2 regions of the Methylobacterium sp. BE186 genome follow, and region 1 is predicted to be linked to the other one. Evidence: riboswitches for the same ligand, from Rfam matches in the RefSeq annotation. Region 1 holds a riboswitch; the other holds the start of a gene.
What was found. A riboswitch is a leader RNA that binds a small molecule or an ion and turns the genes downstream of it on or off. The one in region 1 is predicted to bind thiamine pyrophosphate.
Positions count from the first base shown of each region.

Region 2: another riboswitch for thiamine pyrophosphate. It lies ahead of thiC (phosphomethylpyrimidine synthase ThiC); the one in region 1 lies ahead of thiO (glycine oxidase ThiO).

Region 1 covers NZ_JAVDVV010000010.1:68,385-76,223, forward strand. Annotated here, with positions in the region: gene dnaG (DNA primase) at 1-117, shown strand, start outside; gene rpoD (RNA polymerase sigma factor RpoD) at 316-2,310, shown strand; gene J2X36_RS12885 (adenylate/guanylate cyclase domain-containing protein) at 2,526-3,794, shown strand; TPP riboswitch at 3,822-3,951, shown strand; gene thiO (glycine oxidase ThiO) at 4,032-5,237, shown strand; gene thiS (sulfur carrier protein ThiS) at 5,234-5,446, shown strand; gene J2X36_RS12900 (thiazole synthase) at 5,450-6,256, shown strand; gene J2X36_RS12905 (thiamine phosphate synthase) at 6,253-6,903, shown strand; gene J2X36_RS12910 (peptidase) at 6,920-7,672, opposite strand; gene J2X36_RS12915 (transglutaminase family protein) at 7,715-7,839, opposite strand, start outside.
Region 2 covers NZ_JAVDVV010000005.1:256,640-264,478, reverse strand. Annotated here, with positions in the region: gene J2X36_RS08380 (flagellin) at 1-1,033, opposite strand, end outside; gene J2X36_RS08375 (flagellar protein FlaG) at 1,170-1,535, opposite strand; gene thiC (phosphomethylpyrimidine synthase ThiC) at 2,039-3,931, opposite strand; TPP riboswitch at 4,003-4,111, opposite strand; gene J2X36_RS08365 (alpha/beta hydrolase) at 4,205-5,035, shown strand; gene J2X36_RS08360 (restriction endonuclease) at 5,108-5,482, shown strand; gene J2X36_RS08355 (acyltransferase family protein) at 5,594-6,682, shown strand; gene J2X36_RS08350 (glutamine amidotransferase-related protein) at 6,685-7,527, opposite strand; gene J2X36_RS08345 (transglycosylase domain-containing protein) at 7,788-7,839, shown strand, end outside.

The DNA of each region.
Region 1 (7,839 bases):
GAGGAAACCGAGGCCAATTTTGCGTGGCTCTGCGATGTCAAGGCACGCTTGGCCGTGGTGGCCGGAGCGGAGGCCGAGACGGATGTGCCGGAGACGACCGACTCGACCGCGCCGTAAAGCTGGTGCAAAGGCGTCGGAGCGACGCTCCGCCGCCGCATAGTTAACAATCGGTCAAGCGTCTTGCTTGCATACCGGATTGAGGATCGAAGCGGCCGGGTCGCGAACCGGTCGCGGTTCACGCGCATTGCGGCGTCGATGGCGCGGAGCGGCCCGAAAGCTCCCGCATCGCACCGCCACGAAAACAATAGGCTGATCATGGCGACGAAGGCAACTGAACGGGACGAGACGGACGCCGCTCCGGCGGAACAGACCGACGGGCCGCTCCTCGACCTGACGGATGCCTCGGTAAAGCGGATGGTGAAGCTCGCGAAGAAGCGCGGCTACGTCACCTACGAGGAAGTCAACGAGGTCCTGCCGGACGGTCAGTCGGATCCCGACCAGATCGAGGACGTGCTCGCCCAGCTCTCGGAGATGGGCATCAACGTCGTCGAGGCGGAGGAGACCGACGAGGCGGCGACAGAGCGGCCCGCCAACGGCGAGGCCGCCGAGGACGAGGAGGGCGCCGAGGGCACGGAAGTGGCCGAGGTCTCGCCTGCGCGCGCCGTCGCCGTGCGCTCGGAGACCACCAAGGAGCCGACCGACCGCACGGACGATCCCGTCCGCATGTACCTGCGCGAGATGGGCTCGGTCGAGCTCCTCTCCCGCGAGGGCGAGATCGCGATCGCCAAGCGCATCGAGGCCGGCCGCGAAGCGATGATCGCGGGCCTCTGCGAGAGCCCGCTCACGTTCCAGGCGATCATCATCTGGCGCGACGAGCTCGTCGACGGAAAGGTTCTGCTGCGCGACATCATCGATCTCGAGGCGACCTACGCGGGTCCCGACGGGAAGAACGCGCCCCAGATCGCCGAGGGCGAGGAGAGCGAGGAGAGCGAGCCGGCCGCGGCGCCCGAGGGCGGCGACGACGAAGACGACATGGAGAACAACGTCTCGCTCGCCGCGATGGAGGCCGAGATCAAGCCGCGCGTCCTCGAGACGTTCGACGCGATCGCCGACAATTACCGCAAGCTTCGCAAGCTCCAGAACGAGCAGGCCGCCCGGAAGGCGTCCGGCGAGGGCTCGACGGCCTCCCAGGGATCGAAGCTCTCCGAGCTGAAGGACGTCGTCGTCGCGGACGTGAAGTCGCTCTCGCTCAACAACAACCGCATCGAGGCGCTCGTCGAGCAGCTCTACGACATCAACAAGCGCCTCATCTCCCACGAGGGGCGGCTGATGCGCTACGCCGAGAGCCACGGCGTCGCCCGCGACGAGTTCCTGCGCCACTACCAGGGTTGGGAGCTCGACCCGAACTGGATGGAGCGGGTCGGCACGCTCGGCGGCAAGGGCTGGAAGAACCTCGTCGAGAAGGGCGGGCGGCAGGTCGGGGACCTGCGCGAGCAGATCCTGACGCTGGCCTCGGAGACAGGGCTGGAGATCGGCGAGTACCGCAAGATCGTCAACATGGTCCAGAAGGGCGAGCGCGAAGCCCGTCAGGCCAAGAAGGAGATGATCGAGGCCAACCTCCGCCTCGTGATCTCGATCGCCAAGAAGTACACCAACCGCGGCCTGCAGTTCCTGGACCTGATCCAGGAGGGCAACATCGGCCTGATGAAGGCGGTCGACAAGTTCGAGTACCGCCGCGGCTACAAGTTCTCGACCTACGCCACGTGGTGGATCCGGCAGGCGATCACCCGTTCGATCGCCGATCAGGCCCGCACCATCCGCATCCCGGTGCACATGATCGAGACGATCAACAAGATCGTCCGCACCTCGCGCCAGATGCTGCACGAGATCGGCCGCGAGCCGACCCCGGAGGAGCTGGCCGAGAAGCTGGCGATGCCGCTGGAGAAGGTCCGCAAGGTCCTCAAGATCGCCAAGGAGCCGATCTCCCTCGAAACTCCGATCGGCGACGAGGAGGACAGCCACCTCGGCGACTTCATCGAGGACAAGAACGTCGTCCTGCCGATCGACGCGGCGATCCAGTCGAACCTGCGCGAGACCACGACGCGCGTCCTCGCCTCCCTAACGCCGCGCGAAGAGCGGGTGCTGCGCATGCGCTTCGGCATCGGCATGAACACCGATCACACCCTCGAGGAGGTCGGCCAGCAATTCTCGGTGACCCGCGAGCGCATCCGCCAGATCGAGGCGAAGGCCCTGCGCAAGCTCAAGCACCCGAGCCGGAGCCGGAAGCTCAGGAGCTTCCTCGACAACTGAGCGGAGACCGCGACGCGGCGCTCCTCTCCAGCAGATCTCGGGGCCACCCGAGATCTGCCGCCTTCCGGGCATCGGCGGGTCCGATCTCGGAAGCCGGAATTCTGCTTTCCCGATTCTATTTCTGGTTTCAGCCGCGCGTCGGTAATGTCCGTGCGCCGCGAGCGAATCCCTGCGCGGCCATTGTCGCCCGCGCGTCCCACCACCACCTTGGCCGTATGCTCGATTCTGGCTCCCGAAAGTCGCCGTCCTCGCCGACCGCCGAAGCCGATGGCTCGGAGGCCGAGGGCGTGCCGTTCGGCCATCTCCAGGATTGCGTCGGCCTGCGCGACTGGCTGCTCAGCGAGGGGACACGGACGCTCGCCGCCGACGATCTCCTCGCCGGCCTCGCCGAGCGCCTGAACGCGCTCGACGTGCCCGTCGACCGGGCGAGCACCGCCATCGACACGCTGCACTCGGAATATGCCGGCGTCGGCCGCACCTGGAGCCGCGAGGAGGGCGCGACCGTGCGCCTGTTCCCGCACGGGGAGGCCTCGGACAAGGCGTACCGGGCGAGCCCCTTCTACACCGTCCATGAGACCGGCGACTGGCTCATCCTCGACCTCGCGGAGACCGCGGACGACGCCTACTCGATCATCCCCGAGCTGAAGGCGGCGGGCTACCGCCACTATCTCGTGGCGCCGCTCATCTTCACGAACGGGGCCCGCAACGGCATCACCTTCGCGACCCGCTCCGTGGAGGGGTTCCGCGACGACCACATCGCGATCCTGCGCTTCGTGATGCCGACGCTCGCCGCCGTGATGGAGATGCGCCTCGTCAACAAGCAGCTCGACCACGTGCTGCGGATCTACGTGGGCGACGAGCCGCACCGGGCGATCCTCTCGGGCGCCATCCGCCGCGGTCACGTCCAGCGCATCCGCTCCGCGATCCTGTTCGCCGACATGCGCGACTACACGCAGATCTCCGCCGAGATGACGCCCGAGGAGGCGGTCGACCTCCTCAACATCTTCTTCGACTGCCTCGTGCCCGCGATCGAGCGGGAGGGCGGCGAGATCCTGAAATATCTGGGCGACGGGCTGCTCGCGATCTTCCGCGAGCCGGGCGACGACCTCGGCGGCGCCGCCCAGGGCGCGCTGACCGCGGCGCAGGCCGCGCTCGCGGCCCTCGACGAGGCGAACGGGCTCGGCCGCTTCGCGAATCCGGTGGCCGCGGGGATCGCGCTCCATCACGGCGAGGCCGCCTACGGCAATGTCGGCTCCGGCGCGCGCCTCGACTTCACGGTGATCGGCCGCGACGTGAACCTCGCGAGCCGGCTCGCCCGGCTCAACCGGACGCTCGGCGAGCCGCTCCTCATGTCGAAGCCCTTCGTCGACTTCCTGTGGGGCGATCCGGAGCCCCTCGGCATCCACAGCCTGGACGGCTTCCCCGAGCCGATGGCGGTCTTCCGCCCCGCCGCCAAGCCCGCCGCCTGCCTGAAGCGGGCTTGACCCGGGGCGGCCGAGCGTCCAAATCTCAGGTGTTCCAGGGAGATCCCCGGCAAGGGGCTGAGAAACCGATGGGCCGTCCTCGCGAGGACGGCGGCGCGGAAATCCTTCGAACCTGATCCGGCTCATACCGGCGTAGGGATTGGACCGCGGGTTTCCGACAAGGGCCCGGTTGCTTCCGAGAGAAGCTGAAGGACACCAATCTCTGCGGGCCATCGCGGAGGGGAATCCTTGGCATCCGTGCCGATCTCACCCATCGGACTGCGCCGAGCCGGGCAGGGGCCTGCGGCGTCCGCCGGCCTGCCCGCGCGCGCCGACATCCTCGTCGTCGGCGGCGGCCTCATCGGCCTCTCGATCGCTTGGCGCCTCGCCGAGGCCGGCCGCTCGGTCACCGTGCTGGAGCGCGAAACCCTCGGCGCCGGGGCGAGCCTCGCCGCGACCGGCATGCTGGCGCCCGCCGCCGAGCACGAGCCCGGCTCGGACGCGCTGCTGCCGCTCGCCCTCGAGAGCCTGCGCCGCTGGCCGCACTTCCGCGACGCGCTGCAGGCGGCCTCCGGCCTGGAGATCGACTACCGGCAGGACGGCACGCTCGTCGTCGCCATCGGCCGGGACGAGGTGGAGCGCCTGCGCTTCCGCTACGACCTGCAGCGCCGCTCGGGCGTCGCCGCCGAGTGGCTGAGCGGTGCGGAGGTGCGTCGCCGCGAGCCGATGCTGCGCCCGACCGTGACGGCGGGCATCGCCTGCCCCCTCGACCATCAGGTCGACCCGAGGCTCGTGATGGCGGCCCTCGCCGCGGCCTGTGCGCGCGCGGGCGTCACGATAGGCGAGGGGATGCCCGTGACCGCCCTCGACTGGGCGGGCGGCCGCGTCGTCGGCGCCCGCACGGAGGCGGGGTGGATCACGGCCGAGACCGTGATCCTGGCGACCGGAGCCTGGAGCGGCGAGGGCGGCCTGCTGCCGGAGGCACTGGCGCTGCCGGTGCGCCCCCTCAAGGGGCAGTCGCTCGCGCTGCGCACCACGCGGCGCACGGGTACGCTCTCCGGGATGGTCTGGACCGAGCAGGTGCACCTTGCGCCCAAGAGCGACGGACATCTCATCGTCGGCGCGACGGTGGAGGATTGCGGCTTCCGCGCCGGCGTCACGGCGGGCGGCCTCTACGCGCTGCTCGAGGGCGCGCGCCGGGTGCTGCCGGGGGTCGAGGAGATGGAGGTCGAGGCGGTCTGGAGCGGCTACCGGCCGACCTCGGACGACGACGCCCCGATCATCGACGTGCTGGCGCCGGGCCTCGTCGCGGCGACGGGCCATCATCGCAACGGCTATCTCCTGAACCCGGCCACCGCCGACGCCGTGACGGCGCTCGTGCTCGACGGCGCGTTGCCCGATTACGCGCGGGCCTTCGGCCTCGGCCGGTTCCGGGACAGCCAGGGCATCAGGGCGACAGCATGAAGCTCACCGTCAACGGACAGCCCCGCGAGAGCGAGGCCGCCGACATCGAGGCCCTGTTCCGCTTCGAGGCCGAGGAGACCGGCATCGAGAGCCCGCAGGGCATCGCCATCGCGCTGAACGGCCGCGTCGTGCGCCGCAAGGACTGGGCGGAGACGCCCATCCGGGAGGGCGACCGCGTCGAGATCGTGCGCGCCATGCAGGGAGGCTGACACATGACACCATCCGACACCGTGACGCCGCTGCGCCCGTCCGAGGAGGACAGGCTCGTCATCGCGGGCGTGAGCCTCGGCTCGCGCCTCCTCATCGGCACGGCGGGGTATCCGACCCAGGCGATCATGCGCGAGGCGGTGGCCGCCTCGGGCGCCGAGATCGTCACGGCCTCGATCCGCCGCGTCTCCCTCCAGGGCCACGGGTCCGATACCGTTCGCATCCTCAAGGATTACCGCTTCCTGCCGAACACAGCGGGTTGCGAGACGGCGCGCGACGCGATCATGACGGCGGAGCTCGCCCGCGAGGCCCTCGACACGAACTGGATCAAGGTCGAGGTCATCGGCGACCGCGAGACCCTCTACCCGGACGTCGCGGAGCTGATCGAAGCCTGCCGCCACCTCGTCGACGACGGCTACGTCGTGCTGCCCTATTGCAACGACGATCCGGTCGTCTGCCAGCGCCTGCAGGATATCGGCTGCGCCGCCGTGATGCCCATGGGCTCGCTGATCGGCTCCGGCATGGGCGTGGCGAACCCAGCCAATATCGAACTCATCTGCCGCCGCGCCAGCGTGCCCGTCATCGTCGATGCCGGCATCGGCACGGCGTCCGACGCGGTGGTCGCGATGGAGCTCGGAGCCTCGGCCTGCCTCATCAACACGGCAGTGGCCAAGGCCGACGATCCGGTCCGGATGGCCCGCGCCATGCGCCACGCCGTCGAGGCCGGCCGCTTCGCCCATCTCGCCGGCCGCATCCCGCGGCGGGGCCGCGCCGACCCGTCGAGCCCGCAGCTCGGCCTCGTCGGCTCGTGAGAAAGCTGCCGTCGCCGCTCCTCGTCGTCACGGATCGGCACGGCCACACGCGCAGCCTCGTCGAGACCGTGGGCCGGATCCTCACGGGCGGCGGAAGCTCGTTCTGGCTGCGGGACGGAGATCTCGAACCGGCCGAGCGGCGGCGCCTCGCCTCGGATCTCCTCGCTCTCATCCGGCACGCCGGCGGCACCCTCGTGATCGGCCGCGACGCGCGGCTCGCGGCCGCGATCGGGGCGGATGGCGTTCACCTGCCCGGCGGCTCGACACCGGAGGACGTCGCGGCGGCCCGGCGCCTCCTGCCTGACGAGGCCCTGGTCGGAATCTCGGCCCACGCTCCGGCGGAGATCGCAGGGCTCGCCGCGGCCGGGATCGACTACGCGACGCTGAGCCCGGTCTTCGAGACCGCGAGCAAGCCGGGCTACGGCCCCGCCCTCGGCCCCGCCGGAATCGCGGCCGCAGCGGGACACGGCGTCCCGGTGCTCGCGCTCGGCGGCGTCACGCCGCGCGAGGCGGCCCTCTGTCGGGCCGCGGGCGCAGCCGGCCTCGCGGTGATGGGCGGCCTGATGCGCTCCGACGATCCGGCAGCCGAGGCGCGAACCCTGATCGCATCCTGGGAAGCGCGGGCCGAGACGGTGTCGGCCCGCTGATCACCGGACCCCGGCGCTACCGCGCCGCCGGCCCGTAGGGCGGCCTCGGGATCGCGCGGTGGGCTGCCCGCAATGCTGCGGACCAGCGCTCGCGCAGGTCGTGGAAGTAGGGCTCGCCCGCCTCGATCCGGTGGCTCACCTCGAGGTCGAGGGCGTTGCGCCGCGCGACCGCCACGTCGATCGGCAGGCCGACGCCGAGATTCGAGCGCATGGTCGAGTCCATCGAGACGAGGCTCACCTTCAGCGCGTCGTAGAGGTCCGTCGCGTACGTGACGGCGCGGTCGAGGATCGGCTTGCCGTATTTGTGCTCGCCGATCTGCAGGAACGGCGCGTCGCCGCTGCACTCTATGAAATTGCCCGCCGAGTAGATCAGGAACAGCCGCATCGGCTCGGCGCCGATCTGGCCGCCGAACAGGAAGGAGACCTCGAAGCGGAGGTTGGCGGCGGCGAAGCCCTCCCGCTCGATTGCGCGCACATGCCGGATCGCGCGGCCGACGAGCTGGGCGGCCTGGAACATGGTCGGCGCCTCGATGAAGCGCATCGGCCCCTCGCCCTCCTCATCCGCCGGCACGCCCTCGGCGAGCAGGCTGAGCACCGATTGCGTCACCGACAGGTTGCCGGCCGAGGCGAGCATCATCACGCGCTCGCCCGGCACGTTGAAGTGATGCAGCTTGCGATAGGTGGAGATGTCGTCGAGCCCCGCATTGGTGCGGGTATCGGCGATCATCACGAGCCCGTGCTCCACGAGGACCCCGACGCAGTAGGTCATGGCTTGGTACTTCCCTGAACGTCGTCCGCGACGCCGCCCGGATCAGGATTGGGTTGCCGCCTGTGCTTGCTCCACTCGGAGGCGCACGTCCAGCGTCTCGGTGCCGCCGCCGGTCCGGCTGCCCCGGATCGGGGCCGCACCGAGATAGTCGAGCCCGGTGGCGACCC
Region 2 (7,839 bases), on a different contig from region 1:
GGATGTTGAACGACCCGGCCGGACCGCCCGTGCCGTTGGCGGCCTGGCCGATGCCGAGCGAGGCGGAGCTCAGGGTAGTGCCCTGCACGCTGAGCGAAGACTGGGCGCTGCCGGTCTTCTCGTTGAACACCACCGACAGCGTGTCGCCGCCGAGCAGGTTCTTGCCGTTGTAGCCCGAATCCCGGGCGAGTTGGTCGAGCTGCGTCGTCAGGTCATTGAACTGCTTGACGAGGTTCGAACGGACCGTGGAGTTACCGGAGGCGGTGACGCCGGTCGTGTAGTCCGTCGTCGCAAGCCCGAGCTTGCCGTTGAGCGTGCCCAGCTTCGAGTCGGTCGTGGCGGTCGCCGCGTCCGTGCCCGAGCCGAGGCCGACCTTCAGGGTGTTCGAGCCCGTGCCGGTCACCGTCAGCTTGCCGCTGTCGTCGACGCTGGCGGTCGCGATACCGGACGAGTTCACCGCGTTCACGAGATCCTGCACCGTCTGCGTAGCGGAGAAGGTCGTCGTGAAGGTGGTCGAGCCGGCGTTGATCGTCAGCGCCAGCGTGTTGTTGGTCGAGGTGTCGATGCCGATGTCGCCCGACGAGGTCGAGGTCGCCTGATCGGCCGTGGTATCGGCGCCGCCGAGCTTCTTGTTGAGCGTGACGTCCTTCAGGCCCTTGTTGGTGGCGACCGCTTCCGCGGCGATCGAGAGGGCGGTGCCGGTCTTGGTCGGGCGGTTGGCGGCGGCGTCGTTCTGGGCCTGCGTGATCGTCGACTGGAGCGACTGCACGAGCTTGGTGATGCCGTCGATGCCCTTGGAGGCGGCCTGGATCGTCTGGACGCCGTTCGAGATGCCGTCGAGCAGGCCCGAGAGCGCGCTCGAGCGGTCGTTCAGCGAGGCGGCGGTGAAGAAGTTGATCGGGTTGTCGAGGGCGCTCGCGACCTTCTTGCCGGTCGAGAGATGGTTCTGCGTCGTCGCCTGAAGCGAAGCCGTGTCCTGAAGGGACAGAAGGCTCGAACGGACGGACGAGTTGAGAGAGATACCAGCGGACATGATGGATGCTTCCTGTGCAGTTCTGTCCTCCGTCATGGAGAACATCGTCGTTGTGGACCGGGGCCTCTTGCGGCCGCGTTAAGTGAGACAGTTAAATTTGTACGATCGCCGACTTTTCTGGTCGGCATGAGCCGGATCAGGCCCGCCGCTCCACCGCGGCGCCGGGCTTCTGCGCCGCCGCCTCGCTCGCCTCCCGGGCATAGACCCGGGCGCGCAGGACGACCTCGTCGGGGATCTGGATGACGACGTCGCCGCTCGCGGGGTCGACCACTTGGTAGACCAGCGTCTGGCTCTCGGCGTCGCGGGTGTAGGCGCCGCTCCGCGCGTTCTGCTGCGCCGTCTCGGCCGCATTGCGCGTCTCGGCCGCCTCGCCGATCGAGAGGGAGACCGCGGGCGCGAGCGCCGCCTGCGCCTGCGGGCGCGCGTCCTGACGCTGCGGGGTCGACGGGACCGAGGCTGCCGGGGCGACCGGCGGGGATGTTGCGACGGCTCTGATGTCCATGGCCCTGCTCCTGTTGGAAGCAAACGAGCCCCATCAAGTCGCGAACACCGTTAGCACGCTGTAAAATTCGGGCCGCGCCCCGTGCGGACCTCGAAAAAGCGTTAAAAGATCGTGAGCACGAACGACGAAATGACGAAAAAATCACGGGGCCGAAAGAAATGAATTTCATCTTTTGGCAACAGAACGTTCGGGCCCCCTAGAATTTCTTGATCGGAAAAGCGTCTATCGCGCGCCGCGTCGTGCCCCGCGAAGCAATGATCGCGATCTACGCGCCCGTGATCGGCGGAAGATCGCATGCGATCACGGGCTGACCTTTCCGGACGGGGCCTGACAGGCCCCGGCGGCGCGCTTCGACGTGCGGGCCGGACGACACATCTTCTGATTTCAAAGGCGCGGCTGCTCACGTTCCGGTGGAGGTTCCGGCCCGGAACGAGAACGGCCGGCCGGGAGCCCGTGAGCGCCCGACCGGCCGATGATCGCGGTATTCGTCCGATCGCGGAAGGCTATTCGGCGGCGTCGACGTAGAGCTTGCCGCCCTCCGCCAGGAATTCCGCCGACTTCGCCCGCATTCCGGCCTCCCGCTCGGCGCTCGACATCACGGGCGCGGTGTGGATGACCTCGCCCGCTTCCTCCATCGCCAGAACCTCGGCGCGAAGATCCTGGGTGATCTTCATGGAGCAGAATTTCGGCCCGCACATCGAGCAGAAATGCGCGACCTTGTGGGCATCCTTCGGCAGGGTCTCGTCGTGGTAGCTGCGCGCCGTATCGGGATCGAGGGAGAGGTTGAACTGGTCCTCCCAACGGAAGTCGAACCGGGCGCGCGACAGGGCGTCGTCGCGCAGCTGCGCCGCAGGGTGCCCCTTCGCCAGATCGGCCGCATGGGCCGCGATCTTGTAGGTGATGACGCCGACCTTGACGTCGTCGCGGTTCGGCAGTCCCAGATGCTCCTTCGGCGTGACGTAGCAAAGCATCGCCGTGCCGAACCAGCCGATCATCGCGGCGCCGATGCCCGACGTGATGTGATCGTAGCCCGGCGCGACATCGGTCGTCAGCGGTCCGAGCGTATAGAACGGCGCCTCACCGCACTCGCGCAGCTGTTTGTCCATGTTGACCTTGATCTTGTGCATCGGCACGTGGCCGGGGCCCTCGATCATGACTTGGCAACCCTTGTCCCAGGCGATCTTCGTCAGTTCGCCCAGCGTCTCGAGTTCCGCGAACTGCGCCGCATCGTTGGCGTCCGCGATCGAGCCCGGCCGCAGCCCGTCGCCGAGCGAGAACGAGACGTCGTAGGCCCGCATGATGTCGCAGATCTCGTCGAACCGCTCGTAGAGGAACGATTCCCGGTGCCCGGCCAGGCACCACCGCGCCATGATCGAGCCGCCGCGAGAGACGATGCCGGTGACGCGCCGGGCCGTCAGCGGCACGTGCGCGAGACGCACGCCCGCATGGATCGTGAAGTAATCGATGCCCTGCTCGGCCTGCTCGATGAGGGTGTCCTTGAACACCTCCCAGTCGAGCTTCAGAGGATCGCCGCCGACCTTCTCCAGCGCCTGGTAGATCGGCACCGTGCCGATCGGAACGGGAGAATTGCGGACGATCCACGAGCGGATGTTGTGGATGTTTCGGCCCGTCGACAGGTCCATCACCGTGTCGGCGCCCCAGCGCGTCGCCCAGACGAGCTTCTCGACTTCCTCCGCCGCCGACGAGGTGACGGCCGAGTTGCCGATATTGGCGTTGATCTTGACGAGGAAGTTCCGGCCGATCGCCATCGGCTCGAGCTCGGTGTGGTTGATGTTGGCCGGGATGATGGCCCGCCCGAGCGCCACCTCGTCCCGCACGAATTCCGGGGTGATGAAGGGCGGCAGCGCCGCGCCGAAGCTCTCGCCGTCGGCGAGCTTGGCCTCGGCCTGCTCCAGCATCGCCGCGCGGCAGAGGTTCTCGCGATGGGCGACGTAGATCATCTCCTCGGTGATGAGGCCGGCCTTCGCGAACTCGTACTGCGTCACCCTCTGGCCCGGCCCGGCCCGGCGCACGACGCGCTCGGCGGGGCAGGGGGCCACGAGCTTGTCCTCGCCGACGAAGCCGTTGTCCTCCGGCTTGACGGCGCGCGGCTCGACGGACGCGTAGCCGCGCTGGGCGATCCAGGGCTCGCGCACGCCCGGCAGGCCGGCATTGAGGTCGATGCGCGCATCCGTTTCCGTGTAGGGACCCGACGCGTCGTAGACGCGCACCGGCGCCTCGGTGGGCTCGCTCAGCACGATCTCGCGGTAGGGCACGCGGATGTCGTCGCGGCCGGCGACGGTGGCGTACACCTTGCGCGAGCCGGTGATCGGACCGGTCGTCACGGTCTCGGGGCTGCCCTTCGGGAGGTCTTGGGGTCGGACGGGTGCGTTCATCGTGGATCTCTCCTGGCGTTGGAGCGATCCGAACTCGTCACAGGTCAGAATGGGCGCGGCCGCCGAGTCGTCTGGCCGCGAGTTCCCGTCCCTCCGCCGGTATGAGCCGGATCAGGTTCAAGGGTCAGGACGGAGCGCCCAATCTCAGCCCCCTGTCTCGGGGCTCCCCTCGGAACGGTTCAAATCTCGACGCCGCGCCCCGCTTTGTCAATGCGCGCATCGGTCTCCTTGCGGCGAGGGCGAGCGTAGCGTCACCTCCCGGTAGCGGACCGCATGCGCATCGTCAGCCTCCTTTTCCTCTCGGCGACCGCCCTCTATGTCGGCGCCGTCGGCCTTCTCGCCGCCTTCCAGCGGTCGCTCATCTATCCCGGCGCGTCGCTCCCGGGCGCTCCGATCGCGGCGGATCCGCCGGAAGGCGTGCAGAGCTTCGGCCTGCGAACCGGGGACGGCGAGACCCTGCGCGCCCTCTGGCGCCCGCCCGAGCCGGGCTGCGGCGTCGTCCTCACCTTCCACGGCAACGGCTCGCGGCCGGAGCCGCACGCCGCGCGCTTCACGGCCGGTCCGTGGGCGGCGAGCGGCTGGGGCGTGCTCGCCATCGCCTATCGCGGCTACCCGGGATCGACGGGAAGCCCGAGCGAGGACGGGCTCCTCGCCGACGGCGAGGCGGCCTACCGCGAGGTCGCCCGGCGCGCGCCGGGCGCCCCGATCCTGCTGCACGGTCACTCGCTGGGCACGGGCGTCGCGGCCGCCCTCGCGCGCGGGCATGCGGCCCTCGGCCTCTATCTCGAGGCGCCGTTCGACTCGATGGCCGCCATGGTGCGCCTGCGCTTCCCGCTGGCGCCGCCCGGCCTCCTGCTCGACACCTACCGAAGCGACGAGCGGCTCGCCGGCGCGACGATCCCGGTCCTAATCGTCCACGGCCTGTCCGACCCGGTGATCCCGGCGAGCTTCGGCCGAAGGCTCGCGGAGGCGGTCGGGCAAGCGGCCCATTTCGAGGCGGTGCCGGGCGACCACGTCTCGATCCTCGGCACGTCGGACGGGAAGGCCGAGGCGTTCTTCCGCGGGCGGATCGAGGCGCGGTGCCTGCCGAGCACGGCGGAGTGACGCGCCGCCTCCCGATGCCGGTCCGCCGCCTCATATGACGGGTTTGGCAGGGCGTATCGCGAGGGGAGGGGCATGGTCGGACGGCGGGCTCGGCGCTGGCGGGAGGACGACCCCGCGACCCAGGACAACCCTCGCTCGGAGCCCGTGATCTGCCCGCTCTGCGAACGCCCGATTCCGGCGCGGGCCCGGTCGAGCCTCCACCATCTGACGCCCAAGCTGAAGGGTGGTACCCACAAGGGGACGGTGCGCCTGCATCAGATCTGCCACTCAGCCATCCACGCCCGCTACAGCGAGGCCGAGATCGCGCGGCGCCTGTCCGCCGTGGAGGCCCTTCGCGAGGACCCGGAGATCGAGCGCTTCGTCGCCTGGGTGCGGACGAAGCCCGACGATTTTCACGCCGCCACCCGCATGACGCGCGATCGCCGCGGCGCGAAGCGCGACCGCTGAGGGGATTTAACGCCGCGTTTCGCATGTCGCCGGGACGCTCGGCCGCGTAGGGCCACCCGTTAAGACTGCGCGCGGAGGCTCCGGGGCCGTAGCAAGCGGCGGAGCGTCGTCATGGCGGTGGAGGGTTCGGCACCGGGGCGGCCCGACGAGGCGATGCGCCTCGCCTGGGTCGACGTCGCCAAAGGGCTCTGCATCATCCTCGTAGTGATGATGCACTCGACGCTGGGAACCGGCGAGGCGATGGGTGAGGAGGGATTCATGCATCCCGTCGTCGCCTTCGCCAAGCCCTTCCGGATCCCCGATTTCTTCCTGCTGTCCGGGCTGTTCCTCGGCCGCGTGATCGACCGGGACTGGCGCCTCTTCTCCGATCGCAGAGTGGTGCACTTCGCCTATTTCTACGGGCTCTGGGTCCTCATCCAGTCGGCCGCCAAATACGCCCAGATCGTCGACGGGGCCGGCCCAACGGCGTTCCTCGCCCATCTCGCACGGGCGCTGGTCGAGCCCTACTCGACGCTCTGGTTCATCTACCTCCTGGCGGTCTTCTCGGTGGTCACGAAGCTCCTGCGCGGGGTGCCCCCGGCCGTGCTCCTCGGGCTCGCCGCGCTCCTGCAGATCGTGCCGGTCGCGACCTCGTCCTACCTCCTCGAGGAGTTCTGCGCGCGCTACGTCTACTTCCTCGGCGGATATCTGTTCGCCTCGCGCATCTTCGCCTTCGCCGACACCGTGCGCGCGCATCCCACCCTGGCGCTCGCGGGCCTCGGTCTCTGGGCCGGAATCGAGGGCTGGCTCGCCTTCGCGCCCTCGCCGCTGCCGGGCTTCCCCACCCTCGCGAGCCTGCCGCTCGTCAGCCTCCTCCTCGGAGGAGCGGGCGCGCTCGCCATCGTGGCAGTGGCCGCGCTGCTCACCCGCGCCGGGGGAATCGTCGCGGCTGCCCTCCGGATGTGCGGTCGCCGTTCGATCGTGATCTATCTCGCCTTCTTCCTGCCGATGGCGGCGACCCGGACCCTCCTGGTCAGAACGGGCATCGTCGCCGACGTCGGTCTCGCGAGCCTCCTCGTCACCGCGGTCGCCGTGGTGCTGCCGCTCGGCTTCGAGCGCGCGATCCGGAATACGCCCCTCGCGATCCTGTTCCGCAGGCCGGGCCCGCTGCACATCGCCCCCGAACCGAAGGGCTCGGTCGGCGTGTTTCGGGCTGCCTGACCTCAGCGCCGGGTGCGGGGTCGGACGAGCCGATCGAGGAAATTCGCGATCTCACGACGCCGGTTCGACGCCTCGAGCACCTCCGCTCCGATACCGTGGCGCCACGCGAGATCCGTCCGCTCGCGCGGTGCGGCGTGCAGCGCCTCGAGATCGGCCGCGTAGGCCTCGACCTCCGCGCTCGTCCGGCAGAAGCCCGCCTCGACGACCTCGGCGGCCTGCAGGCGCAGCATCGCGCCGAGCTCGTGCTCGGGATGGTACTGCGTGCCCCAGAACACGCCTGTACCCGCACGGATCTCGATCGCCTGCACATCCAGGCGGCCGTTCCCGGCCAGCACCTCGGCCCCGGGCGGCGGCACGATCACGGCGTCGAGATGCATGGCCGGCGCCTCGTAGGAGGCGGGGCGGCCATCGAGCAGCGGGTGCCCGCGCCCGCCCCGGCTGGGTACGAGGCCCCGGGCGAAACCGTATTCGGGGCCGCGCGGATTGCGTCCCGCGTCACCGCCCGCCACGGCAGCGGCAACCTGAACGCCCCAGCAGGAACCGAAGACCGGAAGCCCGGCGTCGAGCGCCGCGCGCATCAGGTCGAGTTGCCGCCGCACCGCCGGGCGATCCTCCGTCACGTGCAGCGCCGAGCCCGTCAGGACCAGGGCGTCGAATCCTGCGAGATCGGCACCCGCCGGCAGCGCCGCATCGACGTCGGCCGGACTGATCAGGGTGCAGGAGACGTCCGTTGCGAGCGCCTTCAGGAGCGCGGCGTAAGCCTGCGCCGAGGTTCGCCCCGTCGCGCGGAGATGCTCCTCCCGGGCATCGCGGACATTTCCGTCCGCGACGAGACAGTGCAGCATCCGTTCCAATCCGATCCCATTCGAGAGGGTGCCCGGAAACGGGCCTGCGGGAACGGGGTACCTTGCGTACCGTTCCGGACCGATCCAGGAGACCCGTCGCCGCACGCCCCGGCCTCTCACGGTTAACGAACCCCGAATTCGACAGGTTAAGGGGGCTTAAACCCGCCGTATTTAGCGTGCGAACCGGGGCCGACCGGGCCGATGCTGCGCGGGGTGCAGCGTCGTCGCCCGATGCCGGGCCAGGACATCGACGGAACCCAATGACGAGAGGACGCGGACGGACGGGCCGGGACGAGCCGAACTTCGACGTGC